DNA from 2 places in the Streptomyces sp. DT224 genome. Region 2 is predicted to be linked to the other one. Evidence: predicted binding sites of a transcription regulator. Region 2 holds the regulator's gene; the other holds the start of a gene.
The links. Region 2 encodes HrcA, which represses chaperone genes, less so after heat shock. Its sites were predicted from a motif close to TTNGCACTCNGNNNNNCNGAGTGCNAA; they were not measured.

Region 1 (4,389 bases), on a different contig from region 2:
GGGAGGGGCCGGGGCCCAGCCCCCCAGCGCAAAAAGGCCCGGTCCCCGCAACTTGGGTTCTAGGGATCGTTGCAACACCCCAGTTCAAGGGGTGCGATGGATTTCGAGATCCGAGGGGACCGGAAGCCTCAGGGGCGCAGAAAGCTGTCCGCTGAGCGGGCGGCATACTCCCGGCTCATGGGGCAGGGCCTGAGCAACGAGGAAGCGTGCCGGATTGTCGGGATCAACCCGAAGACCGGCAGACGCTGGCGGAACGGACGAGGCGCGTCCGGCCGCAAGAGCTTCAGCATCGCCACCGATGTCCCGGTCTACTTCTGCGACCCGGCCAGCCCCTGGCAGCGCGGCTCGAACGAGAACACCAACGGCCTGCTACGGCAGTACTTCCCCAAGGGCACCGACCTCGCCGTCCATCCCCGCGAACACCTGGCCACCGTCGCCGCCGAACTCAACGGCCGCCCACGCAAAACGCTCGGCTGGGAAACCCCAGCCGAGCGCCTGCATAAACTACTCGCGGCCTGACCAACACAACCACGTGTTGCAACGACCCCTAGAAACCGCCCAAGGGAGACCGGGCCTCTCGGCTACACGCTAGTGGGAGTGACCGTGGCCGTGGCCCGCGGCCTCCGGCTCGTCCTCGGCCGGCTTCTCGACGACCAGGGTCTCGGTCGTGAGCAGCAGCGACGCGATGGACGCGGCGTTCTCCAGGGCGGAGCGGGTGACCTTGACCGGGTCGATGACGCCGGCCTTCACCAGGTCGCCGTACTCGCCGGTGGCGGCGTTGAAGCCCTGGCCCTTGTCGAGCTCGGCGACCTTCGAGGTGATGACGTAGCCCTCGAGGCCGGCGTTCTCGGCGATCCAGCGCAGCGGCTCGACGGCGGCGCGGCGGACGACCGCGACACCGGTGGCCTCGTCGCCGGTCTTGCCGAGGTTGCCCTCCAGGACCTTGACGGCGTGGACGAGGGAGGAGCCACCACCGGAGACGATGCCCTCCTCGACCGCGGCGCGGGTCGCGGAGATGGCGTCCTCCAGACGGTGCTTCTTCTCCTTGAGCTCGACCTCGGTGGCGGCACCGACGCGGATCACGCAGACCCCGCCGGCCAGCTTCGCCAGGCGCTCCTGGAGCTTCTCGCGGTCCCAGTCGGAGTCCGTGGCCTCGATCTCGGCCTTGATCTGGTTGACGCGGCCGGCGACCTCGTCGGCCTTGCCGCCGCCGTCGACGATGGTGGTGTCGTCCTTGGTGACGGTCACGCGGCGGGCGGTGCCCAGCACGTCCAGACCGGCCTGGTCGAGCTTGAGGCCGACCTCCTCGGCGATGACGGTCGCACCGGTGAGGGTGGCGATGTCGCCGAGCATGGCCTTGCGGCGGTCACCGAAGCCCGGCGCCTTGACGGCGACGGCGTTGAACGTGCCGCGGATCTTGTTCACGACCAGGGTCGACAGGGCCTCGCCCTCGACGTCCTCGGCGATGATCAGGAGCGGCTTGGAGCCACCGGCCTGGATGACCTTCTCCAGGAGCGGCAGCAGCTCCTGGATCGAACCGATCTTGCCCTGGTGGATCAGGATGTACGGGTCGTCGAGGACGGCCTCCATACGCTCCTGGTCGGTCACCATGTACGGGGACAGGTAGCCCTTGTCGAAGGCCATGCCCTCGGTGAAGTCGAGGTCCAGGCCGAAGGTGTTGGACTCCTCGACGGTGATGACGCCGTCCTTGCCGACCTTGTCCATCGCGTCCGCGATGAGCTCGCCGACCTGCGGGTCCTGCGCGGAGAGCGCGGCCACGGCGGCGATGTCGGACTTGTCGTCGATCGGGCGGGCGGTCGCGAGGAGCTCCTCGGACACGGCCTTGACCGCGGCGTCGATGCCCTTCTTCAGGGCGGCCGGGGAGGCGCCGGCGGCGACGTTGCGCAGGCCCTCGCGGACGAGCGCCTGGGCGAGGACGGTGGCGGTGGTGGTGCCGTCACCCGCGACGTCGTTGGTCTTGGTCGCCACCTCCTTCACCAGCTGGGCGCCCAGGTTCTCGTACGGGTCGTCCAGCTCGACCTCGCGCGCGATGGTGACACCGTCGTTGGTGATGGTGGGGGCACCGAACTTCTTGTCGATGACGACGTTGCGGCCCTTGGGGCCGATCGTCACCTTCACCGTGTCGGCAAGCTTGTTGACGCCGCGCTCAAGGGCGCGACGGGCGTCCTCGTCGAACTTCAGGATCTTCGCCATGGAGCTGAACTGTTCCTCTCAAAACAAGAACTGCGCCCCTGCCGCCCGGCTGTTGGTTCGCAGGGGGCCAGGGGCGCAGAACAGAAGCAAACGTGGGTGAATTACTTCTCGATGATCGCGAGGACGTCGCGCGCCGAGAGGACGAGGTACTCCTCGCCGTTGTACTTCACCTCGGTGCCGCCGTACTTGCTGTACAGCACGACATCGCCGGTCTTGACGTCGAGCGGCAGGCGCTCGCCGTTCTCGAAGCGGCCCGGGCCCACGGCCAGGACGACGCCCTCCTGGGGCTTCTCCTTGGCGGTGTCCGGGATAACCAGGCCGGAGGCCGTGGTCTGCTCGGCGTCGAGCGGCTGGACCACAATGCGGTCCTCGAGCGGCTTGATCGCAACCTTGGAGCTGGCGGTCGACACGATCCGGTCTCCCCCTTCGGAGATCTCACGGGGTTTAACAGTCTTTGGGGTGGCGACCAGGTGGGCCCGTCGTCGCGGGTGCCGGACCTGCCGGTCGCACAGTACTGCTGGCACTCTCCAGTGGGGAGTGCCAGCACTGAGACTATGGCCGCGATTAGCACTCGGTCAAGCGGAGTGCCAATTCACGCCCCCCGTGGCGTACCCGGGAGCCGTCCGCCCCACCGTGCGGCTGCGACCCGGCAACGTTCCGGACACCGTAGGGACAACGCGGGGGACGTCCGGACCGTTCCGGTGGACGGTGGCGGCATGCGCATACGACCCGCCGGCCGGGACCGCCCGGCCGCCACCCGCCCGGGGCCTGTGGCGACCGGCTGCCTCGACGTGGTGCTCGGCCTGCTCCTCATCGCACTGGAGGGGGTGATCGGCGCGGTCTTCTTCTACGCGTACACGGGCTCCGACCCCCGCCCGCCGAACCCGGACACGGCGGAGGCCGGACCGCCCGGGATGGACTGGTCCGGCACTCTCGTCCTCGCCACCGTCACCGCGGTGGCCTGTGTGATCGCGGTGGTGCTGCTGCGCTTCGGGCTGCCGGTCGCGGGCGTCGTCCAGCTGATCGGCGTATGCCTGCTGCTGGTCCTCACGCTGACGGCCTGGCACGACGCCTACGAGGAGGCGCACCCGGAGCGCGGGCCCGACCGCGCGTACGCCGCCTCCTACACGTAGTCCTCCAGGCGGGCCACGGCGTACCCCTGGTCCGTGACGGTCTTCATGACGGACCGGACCAGGTCGGGCATGCTCCCCTTCCAGTCCTCCTTGCCCCGGAAGTGGGTGAGGATGATGTCGCCGGGGTGCAGCTTCCGGTCCTCCCCGCGCCACTCCATGTGGTCGGGGAACGCCTCCGCCTCCCACAGCGGCACGGCGGTGATGCCGCAGGACTTGGCGACCGTGAGCGTGTCGGCGTTGTAGTTGCCGTACGGCGGCCGGAAGAGCCGGGGCCGCTTGCCGAACTGCTCCTCGATGATGTCCTGCTGGCCGCAGATCTCGCGCTTCTGCTCGTCGTGGGAGAGGCCCGGCAGGTAGCGGTGGTTGAGCGTGTGGTTGCCGAGCACGGTCCCCCGGGACTGGGCGTCCTTGAAGTACGTGTAGTCGTCGCGCACCAGGTAGTCGCTGAGGAAGGCGCTGTACGGGATGTTCAGCTCCGACATCATCTTCAGCAGCTCGGGGTCCTTGTCGTCCCCGTCGTCCATCGTCAGGAAGACGACCTTGTCCGTGGTGGGGACCCGGGTGAAGACCGGCGGCAGCGAGTCGTCCTGGCCCTCGACCTCGAAGCCCTTGCGGGTGGTGAGGTGCGGCTTCTTCGCGGGCGGTAGGGGCGCCGCGAGCGGCGTTGCCGCCAGGCCCCACTTCTTGGCGGCGACCGCGCGGGCGGCCTGGGCGAGCCTGGCCCGCTCCGCCTGCGCCGCACGGGTGCCGAGCGCCCCGGCGGCCGGTTCCGCCTGCGGGCCCGCCTGGCCGGCCTGGAGCTTCGCGCTCCGGGCGGCGCCCGGGTCCTCGTCCCCGGCCGCGCAGCCGGACGCGGCGGCGGCGACCAGGAGCGCGGCGAGGACCGCGTAACCCGGCCCGCGCCGCAGGCGGCCCCGCACCCGCTGCCGCCCGCCCACCACCGCACCCTGTTCGCGCCCATTCATGGCCAATTTGTCCTTTTGTCGTACTGGCTGCATGGCGCCGGATCCTGCCAGTACGTGACGGGGCATCGGCTCCGACA
Region 2 (4,389 bases):
CGTCCCGGCGGCCGCGAACGCGTCGAGCGTGTCGCGCGAGGGGCAGCCGAAGGTGAAGGAGACGACCGGGACCGGGGCGGCGAGGAGGACGGCGAGCTTGTCCTCGTAACCGTCGTCGCCGGGGACGTCCGGGTCACCGAGCGCGGTCTCGTAAGCGGTGGCCTCGCCCGTGAGCCGGCGGCGGTAGTCCGCCAGTGCGGCGGGGTCCGCCGGTTCGCACTGCGGCATGAACAGGTTGACGCCGAAGGGCTGCCCGGTCAGGCCGCGCACCTGCTGGACCTCGTCCCGCAGGGCGTCCGCCGTCTTGTAGCCGGCGGCCAGGAAGCCGAGCCCGCCGGCCTCGGAGACCGCGGCGGCGAGCTGCGGGCAGGACGGACCGCCGGCCATGGGGGCCTGCACGATGGGGTACCGGCACAGAGCGGTCAGCGCGGAGGGCATGACCGCATCGTGTCATGTCCTTCCTGTCCCGTGATGCCCGCCCCGCGACAGCGTCCGAGCGCAGCGCGGTACGGACCCGGAGGCCGAGCCCGTACCGCAAACACGCGGTCCGTCAGCGGCCGTTGAAGGCGTCCTTCAGTCGGGAGAACAGGCCCTGCTGGCCCGGCTGGAACTGGCCGGTGGGCCGCTCCTCGCCGCGCAGCTCGGCCAGTTCGCGCAGGAGGCGTTCCTGCTCGGGGTCCAGCTTCATCGGGGTGGTCACCTCGACGTGCACGATGAGGTCGCCGCGCCCCCCGCCCCGCAGGTGGGTGATGCCGCGCCCGTGCAGCGGGACGGACTGGCCGGACTGGGTGCCCGGCCGGATGTCGACCTCCTCCAGGCCGTCCAGCGTCTCCAGCGGCACCTTGGTGCCGAGGGCCGCCGCCGTCATGGGGATGGTGACCGTGCAGTGCAGGTCGTCGCCGCGGCGCTGGAACACCGCGTGCGGCAGCTCGTGGATCTCGACGTAGAGGTCGCCGGCGGGGCCGCCGCCGGGACCGACCTCGCCCTCGCCCGCGAGCTGGATGCGGGTGCCGTTGTCGACACCGGCGGGGATCTTCACGGTCAGCGTGCGCCGCGAGCGGATGCGGCCGTCGCCGGCGCACTCCGGGCACGGGGTCGGCACGACCGTACCGAAGCCCTGGCACTGCGGGCAGGGGCGGGAGGTCATGACCTGGCCGAGGAAGGACCGGGTGACCTGGGAGACCTCACCGCGGCCGCGGCACATGTCACAGGTCTGCGCCGAGGTGCCGGGGGCCGCGCCCTCGCCGCTGCACGTGGTGCAGACGACGGCGGTGTCGACCTGGATGTCCTTGGTGGTCCCGAAGGCGGCCTCGGAGAGGTCGATCTCCAGCCGGATCATGGCGTCCTGGCCGCGCCGGGTGCGCGAGCGGGGCCCGCGCTGCGACGACGTACCGAAGAACGCGTCCATGATGTCGGAGAAGTTGCCGAAGCCGCCCTGGCCGAAACCGCCCGCGCCGGCGCCGCCGGACTGCGAGAGCGGATCGCCGCCGAGGTCGTAGACCTGCTTCTTCTGCGCGTCCGACAGGACCTCGTAAGCGGCGTTGATCTCCTTGAACCGCTCCTGGGTCTTCGGATCGGGGTTGACGTCCGGGTGCAGCTCGCGGGCGAGCCTCCGGAATGCCTTCTTGATCTCGTCCTGGGAAGCGTCGCGGCGCACGCCGAGTACGGCGTAGTAGTCCGTGGCCACTTACGACTCCGCCAGGATCTGTCCGACGTAACGTGCCACTGCGCGTACCGCTCCCATCGTTCCGGGGTAGTCCATGCGGGTCGGTCCGACCACGCCGAGTTTGGCGACTGCCTCGTCGCCCGAACCGTAGCCGACCGCGACGACGGACGTGGAGTTGAGCCCCTCGTGGGCGTTCTCGTGCCCGATGCGTACGGTCATGCCCGAGTCCTTGGCCTCGCCGAGCAGCTTCAGCAGCACGACCTGCTCCTCCAGTGCCTCCAGCACCGGCCGGATCATCACCGGGAAGTCGTGTCCGAAGCGGGTGAGGTTGGAGGTGCCGCCGATCATCAGCCGCTCCTCCGTCTCCTCGACGAGGGTTTCGAGCAGGATCGAGAGGACGGTGGACACGGTTCCCCGGTCCTCGCTCTCGAAGGATTCCGGCAGGTCCTGCACCAGCTGCGGGACGTCCGCGAACCGGCGGCCCACCACCCGGCTGTTGAGCCGGGCCCGAAGATCGGCGAGGGAGGTCTCGCCGAACGGCGCCGGGCAGTCCACCAGCCGCTGTTCGACCCGGCCGGTGTCCGTGATGAGCACGAGCATCAGCCGCGCCGGGGCCAGGGACAGCAGTTCCACATGCCGCACCGTCGAACGGGTCAGCGAGGGGTACTGCACGACGGCGACCTGCCGGGTCAGCTGCGCGAGCAGCCGTACGGTACGGCCCACGACGTCGTCCAGGTCGACGGCGCCGTCGAGGAAGTTCTGGATGGCGCGGCGCTCCGGCGACGAGAGGGGCTTGACGCCCGCCAGCTTGTCCACGAAGAGCCGGTAGCCCTTGTCCGTCGGGATGCGCCCGGCGCTGGTGTGGGGCTGGGCGATGAAGCCCTCCTCCTCCAGCACCGCCATGTCGTTGCGGACGGTCGCCGGGGACACCCCCAGCTTGTGCCGCTCGGTGAGCGCCTTGGAGCCGACGGGCTCCTCGGTCCCGACGTAGTCCTGGACGATCGCGCGCAGCACTTCGAGTCTGCGTTCGCTGAGCATCGCGCGCACACCTCCAGCTGTCCACGTCGGTGTCCCGGGCCGTTCCCGGGATTCCTCCTGGCACTCGGTGCGTACGAGTGCCAGTGATCCCCGGCCAGTGTACGGCGACGGGGTGGTGCCCTAGCAAGGGCGACCGGCCACCGTGCCGCCCGATCGCGCAGGTCGCTGCCGATAGCGTCGCCGCGTGGATGCTTCTTGGGAAGACTTCGGATGGGAGCGGCTGGGTCACGGAACGGGCCGCAGGCGCCTTCCCGTCTGGGACGCGACGGCCCTGCTGGTGGCCGGTCCGGACGGGGCGCTGCTCTGCGACACCGGCTCGTCACTGCGCGAGGGTGTGGAACTGCGCACCCAGGCAGAGGCACTGCTGGGCCGGAGGGTGACGCACATCGCACTCAGCCATCCCCATTTCGACCATGTCCTGGGTACGGCGGCGTTCGCCGGTGCGCGGGTGTACGGCTCCGAGGGCACGGCGAAGCTGCTGCGGCGCGGCGCGGACGAGCTGTACGCGGACGCGGTGGCCCAGGGCCTGCCCGAGGCGGACGCGGCCGGGTCCCTCGACGTGCTGGTCGCCCCGGACCACGAGGTGCGCGGGGAGCTGGTGGTGGACCTGGGCGGCGGCCGGGAGGCGGTCCTGGTGAACATGGGCGCGGCACACAGCGGCCACGACCTCGCGGTGCTGGTCCCGGGCTCCCCCGCCCTGGTGTTCTGCGGCGACCTGGTCGAGGAGTCCGGCGAACCCCAGGCGGGCCCGGACGCCCGCCCGGCGTGCTGGCCGGCGGCGCTGGACCGGCTGCTGGAGCTGGGCGGGGACGACGCGCTGTACGTGCCGGGGCACGGGGCGGTGGTGGACGCGGCGTTCGTCCGCGCCCAGCGGGAGGCGCTGGCCGGGCGGTTCGGCGTGTCGTAGAGGGCTTCGGGGTTCGGCGCGTCGTGTGCGGGGAAGGGGGACGGCCGGACCGCCTCCCGGTTCGGCGTGTCGCGGGTCTTCCCCGCTTATCGTCGTGCGATGCGCAGCTACCAGCCCGATCTGACCCCGCCGTGGAAGAAGTCCGCCCCCGCCCCGGAGGTGCCCGCCGAGACCGACCTGGTCGTGGAGGAGGCGGTCACCGGATTCTGCGGCGCGGTCATCCGGTGCGAGAAGACCGCCGAGGGGCCGACGGTGACCCTGGAGGACCGGTTCGGCAGGTGCCGGGTCTTCCCGATGGCGCCGCGCGGCTTCCTGCTGGAGGGCAAGGTCGTCACGCTGGTGCGCCCGCCGGCCGGGGGGCCGGTGCGGCCCACGCGCACGGCGTCCGGTTCGGTGGCGGTGCCCGGGGCGCGGGCGCGGGTGGCGCGGGCCGGGCGGATCTATGTGGAGGGACGGCACGACGCGGAGCTGGTCGAGCGGGTCTGGGGGGACGACCTCCGCGTCGAGGGCGTGGTCGTGGAGTACCTGGAGGGCATCGACGACCTGCCGGCGATCGTGCGGGAGTTCTCGCCCGCGCCGGACGCCCGCCTCGGGGTGCTCGTCGACCATCTGGTGCCCGGCTCCAAGGAGTCCCGGATCGCGGCCCAGGTGTCGGACGGCGACGTGCTGGTGGTCGGGCACCCGTACATCGACGTGTGGGAGGCCGTGAAGCCCGCGTCGGTGGGGATCGCCGGATGGCCGGTGGTGCCGCGCGGGCAGGACTGGAAGACGGGTGTGT

Region 1: the regulator HrcA is predicted to act here: its motif matches at 2,779-2,805, upstream of groES (co-chaperone GroES).

Annotation. Positions count from the first base shown of each region.
Region 1 covers NZ_JBNCLI010000011.1:69,381-73,769, reverse strand. Annotated here, with positions in the region: partial or broken gene ACLQ2N_RS26585 (IS30 family transposase) at 274-519, shown strand; gene groL (chaperonin GroEL) at 589-2,214, opposite strand; gene groES (co-chaperone GroES) at 2,316-2,624, opposite strand; gene ACLQ2N_RS26570 (DUF6234 family protein) at 2,931-3,347, shown strand; gene ACLQ2N_RS26565 (polysaccharide deacetylase family protein) at 3,338-4,312, opposite strand.
Region 2 covers NZ_JBNCLI010000003.1:186,780-191,168, forward strand. Annotated here, with positions in the region: gene ACLQ2N_RS08025 (nitronate monooxygenase) at 1-438, opposite strand, end outside; gene dnaJ (molecular chaperone DnaJ) at 551-1,687, opposite strand; gene hrcA (heat-inducible transcriptional repressor HrcA) at 1,688-2,704, opposite strand; gene ACLQ2N_RS08040 (MBL fold metallo-hydrolase) at 2,889-3,611, shown strand; gene ACLQ2N_RS08045 (DUF3097 domain-containing protein) at 3,711-4,389, shown strand, end outside.